DNA from 3 places in the Exiguobacterium sp. SH3S3 genome. Region 3 is predicted to be linked to each of the others. Evidence: predicted binding sites of a transcription regulator. Region 3 holds the regulator's gene; each other region holds the start of a gene.
The links. Region 3 encodes LexA, which represses DNA repair genes until DNA is damaged. Its sites were predicted from a motif close to CGAACATATGTTCG; they were not measured.
Positions count from the first base shown of each region.

Region 1 (8,324 bases), on a different contig from region 3:
CCAATACGGGGCACCGAGTCCGACGAAGGCCGGGACGACGTAGACCCCGTCGGTCGTGTCGACACGGTTCGCATACTGTTCCGTATCTTTCGCCGACTTGAGCATACGCATCCCGTCACGGAGCCACTGGATGGCCGATCCGGCGACAAAGATCGATCCTTCGAGCGCGTACTCGACTTTTCCGTTATAGCCCCAGGCGATCGTCGTCAACAGACCGTGGTCCGACTTGACGGCTTCTTCTCCCGTGTTCATAAGCATGAAGCAACCCGTTCCGTATGTGTTCTTCCCTTCGCCTGACTCGAAGCAGGCTTGGCCGAACAAGGCGGCCTGCTGGTCACCGGCCGCGCCGGCGATCGGGACTTCGAACCCGAAGAAGTGGTACGGGATCGTGTGGGCGTATACTTCACTCGATGGCTTGACTTCAGGCAGCATCGACTTCGGTACGGTGAGGATGTCGAGCAACTCATCGTCCCACTTCTGCTCGTAGATGTTGTACATGAGCGTCCGTGACGCGTTCGAGTAGTCGGTGACGTGCGCGAGACCGCCCGAGAGCTTCCAGATGAGCCACGTGTCGATCGTTCCGAACAACAAGTCTCCCGCTTCCGCTTTCTCACGGGCGCCTTCGACGTTGTCGAGGATCCATTTCACTTTCGTCCCCGAGAAGTAAGCATCGATCAAGAGGCCGGTTTTGTCACGGAACAAATCCGCATGGCCCGCTGCTTTCAATTCGTCACAGATGCCGGCAGTCTGACGCGATTGCCAGACGACGGCGTTGTAGACAGGTCTACCGGTCGACTTCTCCCAGACGACTGTTGTCTCCCGTTGGTTCGTGATGCCGATGGCCGCGATTTCTTTCGGGTCGATGTCGGCCGAACCGAACGCCTCGGCCATGACGGCGAGGACCGAACCCCAAATCTCGTTGGCGTTATGCTCGACCCAGCCTGGTTTCGGGAAGTACTGCTTGAACTCGCGTTGAGCGGTCGTGACGATCTTGCCGTCGTGGTCGAAGATGATGACCCGTGAACTGGTCGTACCTTGGTCGATTGCTAAAATATACCGTTTTTCTTTGTCCATATGAATGTGCCTCCTTAGAAGTTAGGGTGATTATGGGACGAGGATACCATAGAGCAACGCGGCGATGACAGCGCCGATGATCGGTCCGATGACTGGAATCCATGAATAGCCCCAGTCGGACGTCCCTTTGTTTTTAATCGGGAGTATCGTATGCGCGATCCGCGGTCCAAGGTCACGGGCCGGGTTGATCGCATAACCGGTCGTTCCACCGAGCGAGAGACCGATCGAGACGATCAAGAAACCGACGACGAGTGGATTCAACCCGTCGGCGAACGTGTTGGCGCCGAACGACAGTAACGCGAAGACAAGGACGAACGTCCCGATGATCTCTGAGATCAAGTTGAACGGTGTGTTCCGGATCGCTGGAATGGTCGAGAACGTCGCAAGTTTCGCGCTTTGGTCTTCGGTCGCGTCGTAGTGCGGTTTGTAGTGCGCGTAGACGAGGCAAGCCCCGATGAACGCCCCGATGAGCTGGGCAAGGATATACAGTGGCACATCGGCCCATGGAAATACCCCGCTCGTGGCGAGTCCGATCGTGACGGCCGGGTTGATGTGCGCACCTCCGTAAATACCTGCGGCGTACACCCCGACCATAACGGCGAGACCCCAACCGAACGTGATGACGATCCAGCCGCCGTTCTCGGCTTTCGAGTGGCGGAGGACGACGCCGGCGACGACACCGTTACCGAGCAAGACGAGTAGCATCGTACCGATGATTTCGCTGACAAATGCTGACATGTGATACTCCCTTCCTTTCGTATTAGAGTTGACTTACCACTTTTTTATATCCCCTAAATGAAAGCGCTTCGAAACCAAGATATTGAAAAAACCACTTCTCAACGAGAAAAGTGGTTCGGACTGGTAAATCGTTTGGAAAAATCGATGCTGATGCCGACGAGAAATACAGCAAGGGTACTCAAGCTCGCATAAGACAACGGTGTCCACCATGTCGCCCCGAGGTCGAGCACGATCGAGGTGATGACAGCCAAGTAGAGCCAAGCGAGCCGTCTTGAAATCTCGTGGTCCCGATAATGATTCGTGAGCGCTGCACCGAATGGGGCACCGATGAAAGCACCCGTCACCAAGGCGATCGGGGCCACGTAATCGAGCGACAGCGACGGCAGGTAACCGCTGAGCCCGCCGAGCGAGATGAACAGGACGGCGGCGAGACTCGTCCCGACGGCACGGTGCGTCGAAAACCCGAGCCAACTCACGAGCAGCGGGACGATGATAAAACCGCCGCCGATGCCGAGGAGCGCCGACAAGAGTCCGGCGATCGCACCGATGGAGAAACTTGCGGCAAATCCGGATTTTTTCCGTTTCGACGGCTTCGATGTTTTCTTTAGAAGCGTAACGGCAAAATAAGAAAGGATAAGCAAATAGAACACATTCAGCAACCAATCATACGTCCCGGAGATCGAGAGCACAAGCCGGCTCGACAGCTGCGCAGTGACGGCGCCGGTCAGACCGACCGTGAGACCGGTCGACCACGACACGTTGCCGAGCGACGAGTGCTTCTTCGCGCCGGCCAGGCTCGTCCCGACGACGAACAAAAGTGACGTCGCGACCGCCTCGGCCGCCGAGTATCCGTTGAACAAGAGCACCGGGACGATGATGACACCGCCCCCGATGCCGAAGAAACCGGACAAGGCGCCGACGACCGCGCCGAGCGGAATGAAGAGAAGTGACCACATGACGACCCACCCATTTCTGTTTAGATTCCTCCTCACTATAGCGAATCGGGGAGCGGTTTGGGAAGCGTCTCAGAAGCGAATATTTGTTCGTGTATGTGCTATAATCAAGTCAATATGCAAGGAACAGAAAGCGAGGAATATACATGGACAAGATCAATGTTCCGTTCGAATTACATTCGGAATATAGTCCGGCCGGCGACCAGCCGGAGGCGATCCGCCAGCTCATCGAAGGCGTCAATCGCGGCGACCGTTACCAGACGCTGCTCGGTGCGACCGGTACCGGGAAGACGTTCACCGTATCGAACGTCATCCAGGAAGTGAAGAAGCCGACGCTCGTCTTAGCTCACAACAAGACGCTCGCCGGCCAGCTCTATTCCGAGTTCAAAGAGTTTTTCCCGAACAACGCCGTCGAATATTTCGTCAGCTACTATGACTACTATCAACCGGAGGCGTACGTGCCGTCGACCGACACGTTCATCGAGAAAGACGCCTCGATCAACGACGAGATCGACAAGCTCCGTCACTCGGCGACGTCGTCCTTGTTCGAGCGGGACGACGTCATCATCGTCGCATCCGTGTCATGTATATACGGTCTCGGTAACCCGGAAGAATATAACAGTCTCGTCTTAAGTCTCCGCGTCGGCAAAGAGATGGGGCGCGACCAGATGCTCCGCAAACTGATCGACATCCAATATGAACGGAACGACATCGATTTCCAGCGCGGGCGCTTCCGTGTCCGCGGCGACGTCGTCGAGATCTTCCCGGCGTCACGCGACGAGCAGTGCTTGCGCGTCGAATTCTTCGGTGACGAGATCGACCGCATCCGCGAGATGAACCCGCTCACCGGCGAAATCATCGCCGACCGTGAACACGTCTCGATCTTCCCTGCATCCCACTTCGTCACCCGCGACGAGAAGCTGCAAAAGGCGATCGTCAACATCGAGGCCGAGCTCGAGCAACAGCTCGAGAAGTTCCGCGAAGAAGGCAAACTGCTCGAAGCGCAACGTCTCGAGCAGCGGACGAACTACGACCTCGAGATGATGCGCGAGATGGGCTACTGTTCAGGCATCGAGAACTACTCGCGTCATTTGAACTTGACGGAAGAAGGAGCGACGCCGTACACGCTCATCGACTACTTCCCGAAAGACTTCTTGCTCATCGCCGACGAGTCACACGTGACATTGCCGCAAGTCCGCGGGATGTTCAACGGCGACCAGGCGCGCAAACAAATGCTCGTCGACCACGGTTTCCGTCTGCCTTCAGCCAAGGACAACCGTCCACTCAAGTTCGAGGAGTTCGAGAAGAAGTTGAATCAGGCGATCTTCATCTCGGCGACACCGGGCCCGTACGAGCTCGAGCATACACCAAACATGATCGAGCAGATCATCCGGCCGACGGGTCTACTCGACCCGACGATCGAGATCCACCCGATCAAAGGACAGATCGACTACTTGATGGACCAGATCCGTGACCGCATCAAACAGGACGAACGCGTCCTCGTGACGACGCTCACGAAGAAGATGGCCGAAGACTTGTCGGACTATCTCCGTGAAGCGGGCATCAAGGTCAACTATATGCACTCCGAGATCAAAACGCTCGAACGGATCGAGATCATCCGTGACCTGCGGCTCGGTAAATACGACGTCCTCGTCGGGATCAACTTGCTGCGGGAAGGTCTCGATATCCCGGAAGTGAGTCTCGTCACGATCCTCGACGCCGATAAGGAAGGGTTCCTCCGTTCTGACCGGTCACTCATCCAGACGATCGGACGGGCAGCCCGTAACTCGAACGGCCACGTCATCCTGTTCGCCGACAAGATGACCGATTCAATGAAACGGGCGATCGGGGAGACCGACCGCCGTCGCACGATCCAGCAAGAATACAATGAAGAGCACGGCGTCACGCCGCAGACGATCCGTAAAGAAGTGCGCGGCGTCATTCGCGCGACGGTCGCTGCCGAAGAAGACGTGCTCGAGTCGCTCAGCTCGATGAATCAAGACGAGCGCGAGGCGGCGATCGGCAAACTAGAAGAAGAAATGAAACAAGCGGCCCGCGACCTTCAGTTCGAGCGGGCGGCCGAATTGCGTGACTTAATCTTGGAGTTGAAGGTAGGGAATTAAATGGCTGAAAAGAAAAATGCGATCGTCATCAAAGGGGCGCGCGTCAACAACTTGAAAAACATTGATATCGATATCCCCCGTGACCAGCTCGTCGTCTTGACGGGTCTGTCGGGATCAGGGAAGTCATCGCTCGCATTCGATACGATCTACGCCGAAGGGCAGCGCCGTTACGTCGAGAGCCTGTCGGCATACGCCCGTCAGTTCCTCGGACAGATGGACAAGCCGGACGTCGATACGATCGAAGGGTTGAGCCCGGCCATCTCGATCGACCAGAAGACGACGAGCCGTAACCCGCGCTCGACCGTCGGGACGGTGACGGAGATCTATGACTACTTACGGCTCTTGTTCGCCCGCATCGGGAAACCCGTCTGTCCGCGCCACGGCATCGAGATCTCAAGCCAGACGATTTCACAGATGGTCGACCAAGTGATGGAGCTCCCGGAGAAGACGCGCCTGCAAATCTTGGCGCCGATCGTGTCGGGACGGAAAGGCACGCACGTCAAAGTGTTCGACTCGCTCAAAAAAGAAGGGTTCGTCCGGGTCCGTGTCAACGGGGAGACGGTCGAACTGACCGATGACATCGAGCTCGACAAGAACAAGAAACATTCGATCGAGGTCGTCGTCGACCGGCTCGTCGTCCGCGCTGACGTCGAAGGCCGCCTCGCCGACTCACTCGAGACGGCACTCCGCCTCGCCGACGGCCGCGCCATCATCGACAAGATGGACGGGACCGAGCTGCTGTTTAGCGAACATCATGCTTGCCCGATCTGTGGCTTCTCGATCGGTGAGCTCGAGCCGCGCATGTTCTCGTTCAACTCACCGTTCGGGGCCTGCCCGACGTGTGACGGTCTCGGTACGAAACTCGACGTCGACCCGGAGCTCGTCATCCCGGACCCGTTGAAGACGCTGAAAGAAGGCGCGGTCGTCGCATGGCAGCCGACGAGCTCGCAATATTATCCGCAGCTGCTCGCCTCGATGTGTCAGCATTTCGACATCGACATGGACGTGCCGTTCGAACGGCTGTCAAAACGTGACCAAGACCTCGTCTTGCACGGGACGGAAGAAGAATCGTTCTTGTTCCGCTACGAGAACGACTTCGGCCAAGTCCGGACGAACACGATCTTTTTTGAAGGAGTGCTCCGCAACATCGAGCGCCGCTATAAAGAGACGACGTCGGATTACATCCGGGAACAGATGGAGACGTATATGGCGACGCACGCCTGCCCGACGTGTAACGGCTATCGGTTGAAAGAAGAGACGCTCGCCGTCAAGATCACCGACCGCCACATCGGGGAAGTGACGACACTCTCGGTCGAGCATGCGCTCGCCTTGTTCGAGTCGCTCATGGACGAACTGAGCGAAAAAGATATCGCCATCGCCCGGCTCATCTTGCAAGAGATCAGAGAGCGGCTCAGCTTCCTGAACAACGTCGGTCTCGACTACTTGACGTTGTCGCGGGCGGCCGGGACGTTATCAGGCGGGGAGGCGCAGCGGATCCGTCTTGCCACGCAGATCGGATCGCGGCTGACCGGCGTCTTGTACGTCTTGGACGAGCCGTCGATCGGCCTGCACCAGCGTGATAACGACCGCTTGATTGCGACGCTCAAACAGATGCGCGACATCGGCAATACGCTCATCGTCGTCGAGCATGACGAGGACACGATGATGGCAGCCGACTACTTGATCGACATCGGACCTGGCGCCGGAGAGCACGGTGGAGAAGTCATCGCCGCCGGCACACCGAAGCAGATTATGAAGAACCGAAAGTCGCTCACCGGGCAATACTTGTCGGGAAAACGGTTCATCCCGCTGCCGGCTGAGCGCAAAGTGCCGGACGAGCGTTTCATCAGGATCGTCAAAGCAGCAGAGAACAACTTGAAAGAGGTCGACGTATCGATTCCGCTCGGTATGTTCATCGCCGTCACCGGTGTCTCCGGCTCCGGGAAGTCGACGCTCATCAACGAGATCCTGTACAAGTCGCTCGCGCACCATATTAACCGCGCCAAAGCGAAGCCAGGGAAGCATAAGACGATCGAAGGGCTGGACCAGATCGATAAAGTCATCGATATCGACCAGTCGCCGATTGGACGGACGCCGCGGTCGAACCCGGCGACGTATACGGGTGTGTTCGATGACATTCGTGACGTGTTCGCGTCGACGAACGAGGCGAAGATGCGCGGTTACAAGAAAGGCCGCTTCAGTTTCAACGTCAAAGGCGGGCGCTGTGAGGCGTGCCGCGGGGACGGGATCATCAAAATCGAGATGCACTTCCTTCCAGACGTTTACGTCCCGTGTGAGATCTGTCACGGCAAACGCTACAATCGGGAGACGCTCGAAGTGAAGTATAAAGGCAAGACGATCGCCGATGTGCTCGACATGACGATCGAGGAAGGACTCGACTTCTTTGACAAGATTCCGAAAATCAAGCGGAAGATCCAGACGATCTATGACGTCGGCCTCGGCTACATGAAGCTCGGACAACCGGCGACCGAACTGTCGGGCGGGGAAGCGCAACGCGTCAAGCTCGCGTCTGAGCTTCACAAACGTTCGACCGGCAAGACGATCTACATCTTGGACGAGCCGACGACCGGTCTTCACGTCGACGATATCGCTCGGTTGTTGGTCGTATTGCAGCGCCTCGTCGAGAACGGGGACACGGTGCTCGTCATCGAGCATAACTTAGACGTCATCAAATCGGCCGACTACTTGATCGACCTCGGACCTGAAGGCGGGGACGGCGGCGGCGCGATCGTCGCGACCGGGACGCCGGAAGAAGTCGCCGAAGTCACGGCGTCGTACACCGGCAAGTATTTGAAACCGGTGCTCGAACGCGATGCGGCCCGAGCCAAACCGAAAGCAGGAAAAAAGAAATAAGTATAGAAATGTTTAGAAACGGGAACATGATTGACGTGTAACCAAATCGAAGGGGGAAACGAACGTGAAACAAGAAATGCGTGAACTGATTCTCCAGCAAGTGAAAGATGGCAAACTGACGATCGAGGAAGGGATGACCCAACTCGAGCGGCTCGAGAAGTTGGAGCCGGAGCGTATGCAAGCGCTTGAAGAACATCAAGAGACGGAGAAGGTCGATGCCTACTCGGTCGAGTCGCTCACGACGAAACTGACGTCAGCGGTCGATGGACTCGTGACGAAACTTCGCGACAGCGACTTCTCGTTCAGCTCGAACTTCGGGCCGGAAGTGACGTACTCGAAATCGTTCCCGTTCACCGGGAAAGACATCCTACTCGACTTGTTCAACGCCTCGGCGACAATCGTCTCGTCGGACCATGACGAGTGTGAACTGATCGTCACCGGTCGTCCGCTCCGGCAGCAAGACGCGGACAAGGCGCTCGAACAGCTCCAGTCGGCGGTCAAACATTCGGTCATCGGCGACCGTCTCGTCATCTCACTTCGTGACAAGCTCGTCCGGGCCCAC
Region 1 covers NZ_SJUU01000002.1:288,341-296,664, reverse strand. The annotation lists gene glpK (glycerol kinase GlpK) at 1-1,074, opposite strand, end outside; gene EVJ28_RS03170 (MIP/aquaporin family protein) at 1,105-1,812, opposite strand; gene EVJ28_RS03165 (sulfite exporter TauE/SafE family protein) at 1,911-2,768, opposite strand; gene uvrB (excinuclease ABC subunit UvrB) at 2,912-4,888, shown strand; gene uvrA (excinuclease ABC subunit UvrA) at 4,889-7,762, shown strand; gene EVJ28_RS03150 (DUF4097 family beta strand repeat-containing protein) at 7,827-8,324, shown strand, end outside.
Region 1: a site for LexA is predicted at 2,845-2,858, ahead of uvrB (excinuclease ABC subunit UvrB). Genes of this name have one in related genera too.

Region 2 (8,324 bases), on a different contig from region 3:
TCTGTCGCTTGAAGATGCGGCGACGGACGACATGGCATCGTTCGAGATCGACGGGGGACTGTTCGCGAAGCTGACCGAGGACGATAAAACCGGCCGCCTCGAGTTCAGGCGGCTCCCGGACTCGAACGAGGGGCTTATCGCCATCCATGAGTTCGTGCCGGCCATGCCGTGGTGGTTCTATACGAAGACGCAGGCGAAAGCCCACCTCGTCGTCATGTGGCTATTCGGCCGCCACGTTCGCTTGCTTGGGGAAGATGCGGACGAGGGTGACCAAGTCGTCGAAGCACCGACGAATTAACGAAGACGTGTCCATCGCGTGATGGATACGTCTTTTTGGTTTGTCGATTATGTAAACGTTTCTTCTGTGACGTTTACAAGAAGTGGTGACAGGCGTACACTGAACTTGTTTTCGAACTAATGGAAAGAAGGAATGCAAGAATGGACAACTTCATGACAACACGAGAGGCGTGGCAAAAAGACATCTCGGCCGGGATCACCGTCGGGGTCGTCGCCGTGCCGCTCGCGATGGCGTTCGCGATCGCCTCGGGCGTCGGACCGGTGTACGGGCTCTATACGGCCATCATCGCCGGCATCCTCGTCAGCCTGTTCGGCGGCTCGACGTTCCAAATCGCCGGACCGACCGGCGCTTTCATCCCGATCGTCTCGGGCGTCATGCTGGCGCATGGCTACGAAGGGCTGCTCGTGACGACGTTTCTCGCCGGGATTTTGCTGTTCCTCATGAGCGTGCTCCGCGTCGGCCGGCTCATCCGCTTCATGCCGCGCGCCGTAACGATCGGCTTCACGGCGGGGATCGCCGTCGTCATCTTCGTCGACCAGCTCGATGAACTGTTCGGCATCACGTTCGAGAAGGCGCCGCACTTCCATGAGAACGTCCTAAAACTCGTCACGTCACTCCCCGAGGCGAGTCTTTGGCCTGTTTTCATTGCCGCCATCGGTTTTCTGACGCTCTGGCTCGTCCCGAAACTGCCGGTCCGGTTGCCGCTCTTGCTCATGGCGATGCTCGTGCCAACGTTTATCAGCCTCGTCATCCCAGGGGAGGTCGCGACGATCGGCAGCGCCTACGGTGGCATCCCGAGCGGACTGCCTGACTTCAACTGGCTCACGATCGACCTCGACTTGATCGCGACGCTGCTCCCATCGGCGTTCGCCATCGCCTTCCTCGGGGCGCTCGAGTCGCTGTTGTCAGGTGCGGTCGCGGACGGCATGGCCGGCACGAAGATGAACCCGGACAAGGAACTGTTCGGGCAAGGGCTCGCCAACGTCGTCGTCCCGTTCTTCGGCGGCATCCCGGCGACAGGTGCGATCGCCCGGACGGCGACGAACATCCAAGCAGGGGCCGTCAGCCGCCGCTCCGGTGTCATCCACGGGTTGACGGTGCTCCTCGCCGTACTCGTGTTGGCACCGCTCGCGAGCTACGTCCCGCTCGCCGCCCTCGCGCCGATCTTGATGCGCGTCGCCTGGAACATGTCGGAGCGGCACCACGTCTTCGAGATGCTCAAACATCGCTCCGCCGAGTCACTCGTCTTGCTTGTCACGCTCGGCCTGACCGTCTTCGTCGACCTCGTCGTCGCCGTCGAGGTCGGGGTCATCTGTGCGCTCGCCTTGTTCGCGAAACGGATGGCCGATACGATCGACGTCCGCGAACAGACGGAACGTTACGTGACGCGCGACGGCCAAGTCGTCTTCAGCGTCGAAGGGCCGCTCTTCTTCGGGGCGATCGAGATGTTCGAGCACGTCCTGCAACAGATCCATAACGAGCCCAACGTGTTCATCTTCAACTTCCATCGCTGTCCGGTCATCGATGTGACGGCGGTCGAAGAAGTCCGCCGGGTCGTCCGGGAACTGAAAGCGGCGGATCGTCGTGTCGTCTTCGCCCACTTATCGGAACCCGTGCGGCAGACGCTCGACCATTACGGCGTCCTTGACGGGATTGCGACGTTCGAGACGACGCAAGACGCGATTGACGCGTCTTAACGGACCGACAGGATGTGGCCGAACGGGATGCGGCGCACGTCCGTGTCGAACAGTTCGACTTCGCGTTCGGCGTAATAGATGGCATGAACGTAGCCACGCATAGAGCGGGCGAGACCATCCTCGAACAACGTCAGTTCGACTTGATCGCCTTCCCGGATGGCCCGTTCGAGTTCGGTCTGCCACAGATAAAGGAGTTGCTCGTCGATGTCGGGCAGCTCGATCTTTTGGACGTGGGCGTAATATTTTTTGAGCAGCGCCACGTGTTCGGGCATGAGAAACGGGATCCACTTCAATTCACCGCGGTCTTTGTAGCGGGTTTGGCTCATGACGGTTCACCTCCTTGTTTATGTCCGCCGATCAGGCGTTGCCGCGTGCGGAGCGGACTGTCTTTCAGTAGACTCGATGCCGGACGGATCGTGCCGCGGCCGAAGCGGACGTTCAATTGATCGACGAGGTCTAAAAAGTCGAACCGACGGGCCCGGGCCCATTCGTCCTCGAACAACGACAGCTGGATGTGGTCGCTCCGGGGCTCGAGCTTGCCGAGGGCGACCGAGACGTAACGGACCGCCTCCGTCTCGTCCCACGCCTCAAGAAACAGTTGGAACAGGACCGGCAAAAACTCACGCTCGTCCGCTGTGAAGCGGGCGAGCTTTTTTTGTTTGCTGAAGCCGCGCCGCTCGCTCGTCCGAGTGTAGCGGACACCGAGATGGATGTTGCCGCCGACGAGTCCCGACTGCCGCGTCCGCATCCCGACCTCGACGGCGATCGCCTGCAAGACGAGTCGGATCGAACTTTCCGTCGTATAGTCTTTCATGAGCGTGATGCCGTGGCCGATCGTCCGGGGCCGTTGGCGTTTCGCCCCGAACAGCGAACTCGCCGGCAGGATCGTCGGCGACTCGTCGATGCCCCAGGCGTGGTGCCACAGCTCGGCGCCGATGACACCGAACTTATCGTGCAACACGTCGAGCGGATAACGGGCCAGGTCGCCGATTGTGTCGATGCCGAGCCGATGGAGATGGACCGCCATCTTCGCCCCGACGCCCCACATCTTCTCGATCGGCGCCGGATGGATCAATCGTTCGACGTCGTGGAGGGCACAACTGGCGACACCGGTCTTTTTGCCATGCAAGTCGAGGACGAGTTTGGCGAGGACGTTGTTCGGTCCGATCCCAATCGTGACCGGGACGCCGGTGTAGCGGAAGACGGTCGAGCGGATGAGGCGGGCGACGTGGTCATCGTTCCCGAACAAGCGCTCCGTCCCCGTCAAGTCGACGAGCGTCTCATCGACCGAGTAGACGCGGATCGCCTCAGGCGGTGCGAACTGGTGCAGGATGTGGACGATTTGCACCGATACGTTCAAGTAGTGGCTCATCCGGGCCTCGGCGTAGAGGACGTGCCGTCGTTCATGCCAAGGCAGGCGGTCGATGTGAAAGCGCCGGGAGCCGGTCTTGATGCCGAGCCGTTTCAGCGGCGGGGTCGCGGCGAGGACGAGGGCGCCGCTGTCCTGTAAGTTCGATAAGACGACGAGCTTCGCCTTGTACGGGTTCAAGTTACGGGCTGCGCACTCGCAGCTGGCATAAAATGAGACGCTGTCGACACAGAAGATCCGCCGGCGCATGATTCCATCTCCTTTTTACGAACAAATGTTCTGTTTTTCTTATCGTATCACGGTCTCAAACCGTCTCAAATAGAAAAATGAAAATAAACTTGTAAATATATTTTGAAATTTACCCAATTTTTATAGGAATTTCACAATTTAAAAACCATCTTTTAGGAAGTTTTCGTAAAAAAGTCTCCGAAATGAGCAAAATTTCGCTATAATAGACGGGTATGGATTTGACAATGACTGTGAACTAAATGGAGGCTACAACGTGATTCAGTTTGTAAAGCAATTGACGAATGACCAGAGCCGGCGCTTGAAAGGCTATCAGCGACGCGTCGACCGGATCAACCAATTAGAGACAACGATGCAGGCGCTCTCGGACGACGAGATGCGCACATATACCGAAACATTGAAAGCAAAAATCGCCGACGGCGCCAAAGTCGATGATGTCGCCGAAGAAGCGTTCGCCCTCGTCCGTGAGGCGGCGGTGCGTGTCTTAGGCATGCGTCACTATGACGTCCAGCTCATCGGCGGGTTCGCCCTCCTCGAAGGGAACATTTCCGAGATGCCGACCGGAGAAGGGAAAACGCTCGTCGCCGCGCTCCCGAGTTACGTCATAGCACTCGAAGGCAAAGGCGTCCACGTCATCACCGTCAACGAATATCTCGCGACGCGTGACGCGAAACAAATCGGGCAGATCCACGATTTCCTTGGTCTCTCGGTCGGGTTGAACGTTCCTGAGATGGAACAGAGCGACAAGCACGCTGCTTACCAGGCCGACATTACATACGGCGTCGGGACCGAGTTCGGGTTCGACTACTTGCGTGATCACTTGGTCGGGTCACCGGAAGAGCGCGTCCAGCGCCCGTTCCACTTCGCCATCATCGATGAAGTCGACAGCATCTTGATCGACGAGGCGAAGACGCCGCTCATCATCGCCCAAAAAGACCGCTCGCACATCCGCTTGAAGGAGTTGGCGCAACGTGTCGTCACCGAGCTCGACGAGGCGGACTACGAAGTCGACCTCGAATCGAAATCGACGGCGCTCACTGACTCCGGAATCTTGAAAATCGAAGACATGTTCGCGGTCGACAACTTGTTCAGCGCCGAGCATCAAGTGCTCTATCACTACCTCGTCCAAGCGCTCCGGGCGAACGTCTTGTTCGAACTCGACGTCGACTATATCGTCAAAGAAGACAAAATCGAGCTCATCGACTTGTTCACGGGACGGATCATGGAAGGACGCAGTCTGTCGGAAGGGCTTCATCAGGCGCTCGAGGCGAAAGAAGGCGTCACGATCACCGAGGAGAACAAGACGACGGCCGAGATCACGATTCAGCATTATTTCCGGATGTATCCGCTCATCGGCGGTATGACCGGGACGGCCCAGACGTCTCGCCAAGAGTTTTTGAAGACGTACAACATGGACGTCGTCCAAGTGCCGACGAACCGGCCGCGTTTGCGCGAAGACAACCCGGACCGTATCTTCATGACGGTCGACCAAAAGTATGCGGCCGTGACCGACAAAGTCGTCGAGCTGCATGAGACGGGACGCCCGGTGTTGATCGGCACGACGTCGATCGCCCAGTCCGAGGCCATCAGTAAGCACTTGTCGAAACAGCGGATTCAGCATGAGGTGTTGAACGCGAAGACGGTCACGCAAGAAGCGGACATCATCGCCGACGCCGGACGCTTCGGCAAAGTGACGATCGCGACGAACATGGCCGGTCGCGGGACCGATATCATGCTTGACGCGAAATCGAAAGAAGTGGGCGGCTTGTTCGTCATCGGGACGGAACGCCATGAGTCGCAACGTGTCGACAACCAGCTCCGCGGTCGTTCGGGACGTCAAGGCGATCCCGGCGCGACGCAGTTCTTCGTCTCGCTCGAAGATGAGATCGTCAAACGTTACGCGATCCAAAAACTGGAGCGGATCGAGAAGAAACTGAAGCCGGACGAACGTGGCGAAGTGTCCGCAAAAGACGCGGCTGACGTCATCGAGTACGCCCAGACGACGATCGAAGGACTCGGCGTCTCGATTCGGGACTACTTGTTCAAGCTCGACGACGTCTTGAACGAACAACGGAAAATCATCTACACGATCCGCGATCAGGCGGTCAACGCCGACGCTGCGGCGATCACGAACAACGTGCTCGGCATGATGCATCTCGCTTTAGCGAACAGTATCGACATGCACGTCTCGGACGAGCTCGTCCCAGAAGAGTGGCCGCTCGACGAGTTGAAGACAGACCTCGTCTACTTGACGACACGCGAGCCGGTCTGGTCAGATGAGATCGCCGACTCGTTGGAATTGAAGGCAGAGCTTGCGCCGTGGATCGACGACATCGTCAAAACGGCCGAGGCCCGTCTTCAAGCCGAGGAAGTCGTGACGTTCGTCAAAGAATCACTGTTACGGGCGTTGGACGGAAAATGGACGGACCACCTCACGACGATGAGCGGATTAAAAGAAGGCATCGGACTCCGCAGTTATGGTCAGGAAGACCCGAGTCGTCAGTTCGGTAAAGAAGGATTTGAGATCTTCGAACAGACGTATGTCAATATTGCCCGTGAAGTGACGACGGAAGTATGTCAGCTCGACCGCTATTTCGTCACGCAATTGGAGGAGGAGTAATATGTTAGGGTTTCGTAAACGTAAACAGATCGATACAGGGAAGACCGAGACAGGGCGTCAACTGACGCTCGTGATCGACAGCGACATGGGAATTCCGAAAGAAGACGAGTACATGTTCCGCTATCATGCGAAGCGGCTGCCGGCGCTCCTCGACAACCAACTGTCGATCGAGCTGTTGCACGCTGAAAACTTGATGGGCGGATTGTCGCTCGTCGCCTTGTTCCGGAACACGCTCCCGAGCTCGTTCGAAGTCAATGAATTGCCGGTTCTCCTCTTGAACAAAGACAACGTTCCGCTCGGGCGGAAAGTATTGAGCCGCGTCGACCTTCCGAGCTTCGAGCCGTGGACGAGCAAACCGGTCTATTTGGACTTTTTTGCAGATGAACTGTTCGGCGAGTTTGAAGCGGAAGAACTGACGTCGATGCGACTCGTCTTCCAAATGAATCCGATCGATCCGTTACAGATGCTTCTAGATGAGGAAGTCGAACAATTTTCGAACACGGCGTGGCAACAGCTCCGTCGCACGAACGTGTCGACACCGCCCGTCGGCGAGAATGAGTTCAATTTGATGCTCGTCTCGGTCGAAACAAGTGAGACGAACGTCACGGCGACGTTGCTTCTCCGTAACGGCTACGGGCATGAACTGAACGTTGAACAGTTACCGCTCGAACTCGTGAGCGGGGACGAAGCGATTGCGAACACGACGATTCGCTTGAGCGAGCCGGTCCAAGGCAAACACGCCTATCCGGTCTCGGTCGTCTTCGAAGACGTCACCGCGGACGGTCCGTTCACGGTCCGGATCAAACAATAAACAGTGACAAAAGACCTGATTTCTGTAAAGAAAATCGGGTCTTTTGTTTGAAAAAATTTAATAGTTGTGCTCTCATTCTGGTGGTATATTGAAGACGGTGAGACCAATTTCATTCAAAAGGGGAAACGAACATGAAAACTGCTCTGAAATGGACAATCGCGACCGCACTCGTATTGCCTTCGACGTTACCGCTCCAAGCACCGAACGTCTTGGCGTCGGACGAAGACCTCGTCAAACTTCGATTTTTAGAGACGACCGACTTACATACGAACATTACCAACTATGACTACTTTCAAGACAAGGTCGATGAGACGATCGGGCTCACGAAGACAGCGACGCTGATCAAATCGCACCGAATACAGGCGGGGGCGGCGAACACGTTCTTGTTCGATAACGGGGATACGATTCAAGGGACACCGTTCGGAGACTACATCCGCGAATTGCATCAACAAAATCCGGGCACGTTCGAGCACCCGATGTACAAGGCGATGGCTTCGCTCGACTATGACGCGGTCACGCTCGGCAACCACGAGTTCAACTTCGGGCTTGAATTTTTATATGACGCGATGGAAGGGTCAAAAGGCAAGCTTCGTTTCGTCAACTCGAACGTCAAGGATTTAGAGGGGAATCCAATCGTATCGAAGTTCAACGTTGACGGACAAGAGGTCCAAATCATCGAGCGGACGGTCACGGACACGGACGGGGAGACACATACGATCAAAGTTGGCGTGTTCGGTGTCGTCCCACCGAAGATCATGTCGTGGGACTCGGGCAACCTTCAAGGCCGTGTGACGGTGGATGATATCATCCCGTCGGCGCGTGAAGCGGTCAGCAAGTTGAAAGACCGAGGGGCGGACGTCGTCGTCGCGCTCGCGCACTCAGGTATCGGGGAGAGTGCGGCGCTCGCCGACGCCCAACTCGATAGCGAAGAGAACGTCGGCTACGCGCTCACGAAAATCGACGGGCTCGACATGGTCATGACGGGGCATCAACACGGTCGCTTCCCGGATGCGAAAGGCATGTTCGCCTCGTTCCCGAACGTGGACAATGAAAAAGGGCTCATCAACGGCAAACCGGTCGTCATGGCGAACAACCAAGGGAAAGACCTCGGCGTCATCGACTTCGAGCTCGAGAAAGTCGACGGCAAGTGGCAAATTCTCGACGCGTCGGCGAAACTTGACACGGTCACGGCTAGCACGCCGGTCGATGCCGAAACACACGCACTGATCGACACGGAGCACCGGGCGACGATCGACTACATCAATCGTTCCGTCGGTGAGGTT
Region 2 covers NZ_SJUU01000002.1:234,043-242,366, reverse strand. The annotation lists gene EVJ28_RS02930 (NAD-dependent epimerase/dehydratase family protein) at 1-298, shown strand, start outside; gene EVJ28_RS02925 (SulP family inorganic anion transporter) at 439-1,995, shown strand; gene EVJ28_RS02920 (YolD-like family protein) at 1,992-2,321, opposite strand; gene EVJ28_RS02915 (Y-family DNA polymerase) at 2,318-3,613, opposite strand; gene secA2 (accessory Sec system translocase SecA2) at 3,867-6,230, shown strand; gene EVJ28_RS02905 (SLAP domain-containing protein) at 6,232-7,041, shown strand; gene EVJ28_RS02900 (bifunctional 2',3'-cyclic-nucleotide 2'-phosphodiesterase/3'-nucleotidase) at 7,173-8,324, shown strand, end outside.
Region 2: a site for LexA is predicted at 3,632-3,645, ahead of EVJ28_RS02915 (Y-family DNA polymerase). Genes of this name have one in related genera too.

Region 3 (8,324 bases):
TTCAATCGGTCACGTTCCGCGACCGCGACAAGATGATCGCGTTCTGTCAGAGCATCCAGATGGCGTCCCCGGTCAACGCCCACGCGCTGCCGGTGCCGGCCTATATGCCAGGCTATGAGGACGACGTCATCATGGCGGCCGGGACGTTCATCCAAGGCTCGTCGATCGAACTTTCAGCGGACGGACCACTCCGGGCGCCGTACACGGCATACGTCCAAGGTGGCTTGACCTATGCACACGTGAAAGTCGCGTTAATGCTCGCCTTGAGCCAATTGCGGACGAAAGGGCTCGTCACATTTGACCGTGAAAATTCAACTCAAACGTTGTAACCGAAATGTCATGTTAACTTTCTTAACATCTATTGACAGGAAAGTTGTCATGTATTATTCTCACATTGTGAGACAGAAAAGGAGGGGTAAGGGATGGCCGATCAATTTCGTCGCTCCAACCCGTTGTTTCCGATTGGGATCGTCCAAGATCTGACGCAACTGACAGGCAGGCAGATTCGATATTACGAAGAACAGGGTCTGGTTTCGCCTAGTCGGACGGAATCGAAACGACGACTTTATTCCTTTAATGATGTCGAACGTTTGCTCGCAATCAAAGATTTCATTGACCAAGGCTTCAACTTGGCGGCGATTCGCCATATGCTCGACAACGACGGTGCCAAAGAGACAGAACAATCTGCTTCTGCGGCTCCGCCAAGCGAACCGCCAAAGATTTCCGAGAAAGAGTTACATCAATTATTGAAAACACAGCTTCAAGAAGCTGGTCGTTTCAATAAAACGTCGCTCATCCAAGGAGAGTTGTCACGTTTTTATCGATGACGCCAGTACACAAACCATTACACAATGTGAGAGGGGACTTTTACCATGGCCAGAAAAACGTTCACAAAAGAAGACATCAAACGGATCGCACAAGAAGAGGACGTACGCTTTATTCGTCTTCAATTCACGGATATCCTCGGTACGATTAAAAACGTCGAGGTGCCAATCAGCCAATTGGACAAAGCACTTGATAACAAGATGATGTTCGATGGCTCTTCAATCGAAGGGTTCGTACGCATCGAGGAATCAGACATGTACCTCTATCCAGACCTTAACACGTGGGTTGTCTTCCCATGGACAGACGGCAGCGGTAAAGTCGCTCGCTTAATTTGTGATATTTATAATCCGGACGGCACACCGTTCAGCGGTGACCCGCGCGGCATTTTGAAACGCAACCTCGAGCACATGCAAAAGCTCGGCTTCTCAGCGTTCAACGTCGGACCAGAGCCAGAATTCTTCCTCTTCAAGAAAGACTTGAACGGACAGCCGACACTCGAATTGAACGACCAAGGCGGTTACTTCGACTTGGCACCGGTCGATTCAGGCGAGAACTGCCGTAAAGAAATCGTTATCGAGCTCGAAAACATGGGCTTCGAGATCGAAGCGTCACACCACGAAGTCGCACCAGGACAGCATGAAATCGACTTCAAATACGCGGATGCGGTAACGACTGCCGACAACATCCAAACGTTCAAACTCGTCGTCAAGACGATCGCGGCGAAGTATGGCCTTCACGCGACGTTCATGCCGAAACCACTCTTCGGTGTCAACGGTTCAGGGATGCATGCGAACATGTCACTCTTTAAAGGCGACACGAACGTGTTCTACGACCCGAACGGTGACATGGAGCTCTCGGATACGGCACGTGCCTTCACAGCTGGTATCCTCGAGCATGCACGTGCGTTCACGGCGATCTGTAACCCAACGGTCAACTCGTACAAGCGTCTCGTGCCTGGATACGAAGCACCATGCTACGTCGCATGGAGCGCCCGTAACCGTTCACCGCTCGTCCGTGTACCGGCTGCCCGTGGCCTCTCGACACGTATCGAAGTACGTTCGGTCGACCCGGCGGCGAACCCGTACCTCGCGCTCTCGGCCCTCTTAGCTTCTGGTCTTGACGGCATCGAGAAAGACTTGAAAGCACCGAAACCGATCGACAGCAACATCTACGTGATGGACAAGCCAGAGCGTGTTGCGAACGGCATCGACGATCTTCCGGCGACACTCTTCGACGCACTCGAAGTACTCCGCGCCGACAAAATCGTCATGGATTCGCTCGGTGACCACATCGGCGAACACTTCCTCGAGTTGAAAGAGATCGAGTGGGACATGTTCCGCACGCAAGTGACGGAGTGGGAACGCGATCAGTACATGACGCTCTACTAAGTCGAATGAACTTGAAAAAACGCTCGATCCAGTTTCTTGGATCGGGCGTTTTTTTAGTCAAAACAAGCGACCACTCGCAATTGAGTGGTCGCTTGTTTTGCGATTAGAACGCACGTTTGAAAAATGTGGACGCATAGTCGAGTGCCGTATGGAGCGTCGTCGCGAACACGAGACCGAGGAAGAACGGGATGCCGTTCAAGTCGAGCCACGTCTTCACAACCGCTTCATACGAAGTGAACGTAAGGATGAGCGCGAGCGGGAAGCCAAGGTAGATGACACGAATGAGATCGCTCAACACCGGCAAGTGCGACAGCGGAGACCGGTGCGGCATCAGCTTCACGTAAGGGAGCCAAAAGCCACGCAGCGGTCCCCACCGATAGTATGCATCCGATTTCAAATCGAGGTCCGGGGAGAGCCAAAACGTCCCGATAAGCGCACCGAGGAAAAGGGTAGTCGGGATATCGACATCAATAAAAGGCGTGGCAATCGCTAAAGCACCGATTGCCACGAGGTTCGTACGCGTATGTGTCTTGCCGCTAGCCATTAATGGATCGTCCGGTATACACCGATGACCTTCCCTAAAATGGATACGTTATCGAAATACATCGCCTCAAGTTCATCGTTCTCCGGCTGGAGTCGGACTTTCGACGCCTCTTTGTAGATCCGTTTGACGGTCGCCTCACCCTCGTCCGTCATCGCGACGACAATCTCTCCATTGTCTGCCGTGTTCTGTTGTCTGACGAGTACGCGGTCTCCGTCGAGGATTCCGGCGTTGATCATCGAATCGCCAGAGACGGAGAGCATATACACGTTATCCGAACCGACGATATGGGCCGGGAGCGGGAAGTGTTCTTCCACGTTCTCGATCGCCGTGATCGGTGTTCCGGCCGTAACTTTCCCGATAACCGGGACGTACATGACCGTCTCACGCTCCTCGATAGACGGGGCGTCCTCGCTCAACACTTCGAGCGCACGCGGTTTTGTCTTATCGCGCCGAATCAATCCACGTTTTTCAAGACGGTCCAAGTGACCGTGCACGGTCGAGCTCGATGCGAGACCGACGGCTTCACCAATTTCTCGGACTGACGGCGGATAACCTTTCGTCCGAACTTCAGCTTTTATAAAATCAAGAATCTGTTGCTGTCTTGCTGACATTTTTTTCAATGGATTTCACCTCGTTTATGTCGAATAACCTGCGAACGCATCCTATTCTTTATGGATTTATTTTAACACAAGAACATATGAGCGTACAAACATTCGTTCGTTTTTTCTTGACCGAACAGAAGTTCTTGTTTTATGATGAGAACAGATGAACGAACAGACGTTCCTAAGAACGCATATTCTCATATTTGGAGGCGGTTCAAATGAAAGATACAATCAACGGATTCATATTGGTCGGAATGGTAGTGCTCGGGATGTTCGCCTTTTACTTAGTCGGCGAGTTTCGCCAAGGCGAAGTTGTCGAGCCGACAATGATGACGGTCGAAAGAAGTATCGAACAAGAAGTTGCGTTCAACGAAGCGGAAACGCTCGAAGCCCAGCTGTTAGCGGAACGTGCGGAAAAAGAAGAACGGAAAACGACGTGGTTCGCCGCTGAATGATCGATTTGGATTGCGAACACCCGCTCATCCTGTGTATCGTAAAAGGATGACTGGAAAGAAAGGGAGTGACGAGATGCGAGTCGTCATTTATTGTCGCGTATCGACGAACAAGTCAACTCAGGAAACCTCGCTCACGAGGCAAGAAGCGGAATTGTTACAGATGGCCAAACGTCTCGATGCGGAAGTGATCGATGTGATCACCGAACAAGAGAGCGGTTTCGAGGTCAATCGGACGGGTCTGCTCGATCTGTTAGAGCATGTATCGGCGTCAAAGCTCGATGCCGTGCTCGTGAGCGATGACAGTCGCCTCGGCCGGGGGAATGCAAAAATCGCCATCTTGCATACGCTCATGAAGCATAACGTCCGGCTGTTGACGATGCAGTCGTCCGATGAATACGTCGTCTCCGACGCCGAAAAGATGGTGCTTGAGATTGTCAGCGTCGTCGAGGAGTATCAACGGAAGATTCATAACGCCAAGATATCGCGCGGCATGCGCCGGGCGGTCGCGAACGGCTTCAACCCGCAACGCAACATTCAGCACCATGACCAAGGTGGGAGGAGCCGGATCGAAGTGCCGATCGAGGAGATCGTCCAACTTCGGGAGCGGGGGCTCACCTTCGCTGAAATCGCGGCCACGCTCCGCGGATTCGGCTACGAAGTCTCGAAAGCGACTGTGAACCGTCGCTATTTGGAACATGTGGCAGTGCCAGAAACTTGATTCCTGCGCCCTGATTTTGTACAGTAGAACTACAAATTCAGTAGAGAGGGGGCGAACCTCATGTTAGCACCCGAACAATTGGAGCGGATTAACTTCCTCGCCAACAAGGCAAAGACAGACGGCTTGTCACAACAAGAGATGGACGAGCAACAAGCGTTACGTCAACAATATTTAAAAGCGTTCCGTCAATCGTTCAAATCCCAGATGATGGGCATGAAAGTCGTCGATCCGGAAGGCAACGACGTGACACCAGAAAAACTAAAAGACGAACAGAACCGACACCGTTCTGAATGAACTCGAATGCACATCCTATTTCGTATAGGATGTGCATGTTTGTTATACACGAAGCTCGATAAGGTTCGACCATTCCCTCGAAAACAGACGTATGGAAGTAAACGATTCCAACCAATGTGACATACTATTTAATTAGTTGTGACACACGATTGAGTGTGCTAAAATATGACGGGTAGAAACTTTCTTAACAACAGAGAGGATGAAATTAGTGGAAACAACTACTAAAGAATTATTAGCGATTAACTCGATTCGGACGCTCTCGATTGATGCTGTCCAACAAGCGAACTCAGGTCACCCAGGTATGCCGATGGGTGCGGCCCCGATGGCGTTCACGCTTTGGACAGACAAAATGCGTCACAACCCGAAAAACCCGAACTGGTTCAACCGCGATCGGTTCGTCCTTTCAGCGGGACACGGTTCGATGCTGTTGTACTCGCTGCTTCACTTGTCTGGTTACGACCTTTCACTCGACGACATCAAGTCGTTCCGTCAAATGGACTCGAAGACGCCAGGACACCCTGAGTATCGTCACACTGCAGGTGTAGACGCAACGACGGGACCACTCGGCCAAGGGATTGCGATGGCTGTAGGTATGGCGATGGCTGAAAAACATTTGGAAGCAACATACAACCGCGATGAGTTCAACGTGGTCGACCACTATACGTTCGGGATCTGTGGAGACGGTGACTTGATGGAAGGTGTGTCGGCCGAGGCTGCCTCGCTCGCCGGTCACTTGAAACTCGGGAAACTCGTCGTCTTGTATGATTCAAACGACATCTCGCTTGATGGCGACCTTCATAAGTCGTTCTCGGAAAGCGTAGAAGATCGGTTCAACGCTTACGGATGGCAAGTCATTCGCGTCGAGGATGGAACGGACATCGATACGATCGCCAAAGCGATCGACGAGGCGAAAGCTGAGACGTCGAAACCGACGATGATTGAAGTGAAGACCGTCATCGGTTTCGGTTCACCGAATAAATCAGGTAAATCAGCATCACACGGCGCTCCACTTGGAGAAGCAGAGATCGAACTCACGAAACAGTTCTATAAATGGGAAGGCGAGACGTTCTACGTCCCGAACGAAGTGTACGACTTGTTCAACGATAAAGTCGTTGAGCCTGGCGCTAAAGCTGAGTCGGATTGGAACGAACTCGTCGCAGCCTACAAATCGGCTCATCCTGAGCTCGGTGCTCAGTTCGAACGTGCGATGAACAACGAACTTCCTGAAGGTTGGGATAGCGAGTTGCCGACGTTTGAAATCGGGTCGAAAAAAGCGACGCGCCAAACGAGCGGAGAAGTCTTGAACGCGATCGCAAAAGCGGTACCGACATTGTTCGGGGGATCGGCTGACCTCGCCGGCTCGAACAACACGATGATTAAAGGCGCTGCTGACTTCGACGAAGATCCGGCCGGCCGTAACATCTGGTTCGGTGTCCGTGAATTCGCAATGGCGGCAGCTGTCAACGGGATGGCGCTTCACGGTGGCGTACTTCCTTATGGCGCAACGTTCTTCGTCTTCTCGGATTACCTCCGCCCAGCGGTCCGTCTCGCTGCACTCATGGGAATCCCGTCGACATTCGTCTTGACGCATGACTCGATCGCAGTCGGTGAAGACGGTCCGACGCACGAACCGGTCGAGCACTTGATGAGCTTCCGGGCGATGCCGAACTTGTCAGTTCTCCGTCCGGCAGACGGAAAAGAGACGATCGCCGCTTGGAAACAAGCGATCACGACGACGTCAGCTCCGTCACTTCTCGTCTTGACGCGTCAAGCGTTGCCAGAACTCGCAGGAACATCTGTCGAAGACGCGGCAAAAGGTGCCTATGTCGTCGCAGGTGACTCGAGCGAAGCGGACGTCCTTCTTCTCGGTACAGGCTCAGAAGTCCACGTCCTCGTCGAAGCACGTGAACAACTCGCTTCTGAAGGCGTGAACGCTGCTGTCGTCTCAATGCCGTCATGGGAACTGTTCGAAGCCCAATCGGCAGAGTACAAAGAATCAGTTCTTCCTTCGTCGATCACGAAGCGCGTCTCGCTTGAAGCGGGTGCGACGCTCGGATGGTACAAGTACGTCGGATTCGGCGGTAAAGTGCTTGGAATCGACAAGTTCGGTGCCTCGGCTCCTGGGGACCTCCTCATGAAAGAGTACGGCATGTCTGTCGAGAATGTCATCGACGCTGTCAAATCACTATAATTGTCATTAAAAACGTGTGATGGCCTAGCAATGTCTAGGTCATCACTTTTTTTTCTGACGACTAGCGAATTAGCGTAATATAGTGTATAGTAAAAAACGATGTTTCATATGGTAGAGGAGGTAAAACCTTGAGTACATTATTTTGGATTCTTCTTGTCGTGGCAGCACTCATCGGGGGTATCGCGATCGGATTCTTCATCGCTCGTAAATACATGATGAACTACCTTGAACAGAACCCACCAATCAACGAAGACATGATTCGTACGTTAATGATGCAGATGGGTCAAAAACCGTCACAGAAAAAAGTCAACCAAGTGATGCGTGCCATGAACGTTCAAGCGAAGAACGAAAAAAAATCATAATGAGTCACCGAAGCACTTCGCACCCGCGAAGTGCTTTTTTTTATTCATCTTTTGTTCGACAATCGAACAAACTTTCGCTACCATAAATGAATAGTCTTATTTCAAGATATAGGGGGCGTTTCAGATTCGTGTATTTAAACAATTAGCTTGGTTCTTCAGGCTCGAATGGCGGACGTATGCAGTCGGTATCGTCTTGCTCATGTTTGTCGCCGCACTCGAGCTCATACCGCCGCGCATCATCGGCCGAGTCATCGATGGGATGAACCAAGGTTCGCTCGAAGCGGACTTGCTGTGGATGCTGCTAGGCGGGCTTGCGGCTGTCGGGATCGGAAACTATGTGGCGCGCTTTTTTTGGCGCTATTTCATTTTCGGGGCCTCGATCCGGCTCGGACGCCTGCTCCGGAGCCAACTATATCGTCACTTCACGGATTTGGATCAACGGTTTTATAAAAAGTCGCGTGTCGGCGATTTGATGGCGCACGCGACGAACGATGTCCAGGCTGTCTCGACGACGGCGGGGGCGGGTATTTTGACGCTCGTCGACAGTGTGACGATGGGTACGTTCGTCATCATCACGATGGTGACGACGATCAGCTGGAAGCTGACGGTCGTCGCTTTACTGCCGCTGCCGATCATGGTTATTTTGACGACACGATATGGAAAGATGCTCCATAGCAGGTTCGGTGTCGCTCAAGCGGCATTTTCCGAATTGAATGACAAGGTTCAGGAGAGCGTGAGTGGGATTCGCGTCTTGAAATCGACCGGGGAAGTCGACCACGACGTCGAATCGTTCGAGAAGTTGTCAGATGAAGTCATGGCAAAAAACGTCCGCGTCGCTAAAATTGACGCCTTGTACGACCCGACAATCTTCGGGATCGTCGGATTATCTTACATATTGTCGATCGGCTACGGGGCCTATTTGATCGAACAAGGCGAGCTCACGAT
Region 3 covers NZ_SJUU01000004.1:159,784-168,107, forward strand. The annotation lists gene EVJ28_RS05695 (methionine gamma-lyase family protein) at 1-329, shown strand, start outside; gene EVJ28_RS05700 (MerR family transcriptional regulator) at 423-827, shown strand; gene glnA (type I glutamate--ammonia ligase) at 873-2,213, shown strand; gene EVJ28_RS05710 (metal-binding protein) at 2,317-2,757, opposite strand; gene lexA (transcriptional repressor LexA) at 2,757-3,377, opposite strand; gene EVJ28_RS05720 (hypothetical protein) at 3,578-3,814, shown strand; gene EVJ28_RS05725 (YneB family resolvase-like protein) at 3,888-4,532, shown strand; gene EVJ28_RS05730 (DUF896 domain-containing protein) at 4,593-4,826, shown strand; gene tkt (transketolase) at 5,026-7,017, shown strand; gene EVJ28_RS05740 (YneF family protein) at 7,146-7,379, shown strand; gene EVJ28_RS05745 (ABC transporter transmembrane domain-containing protein) at 7,504-8,324, shown strand, end outside.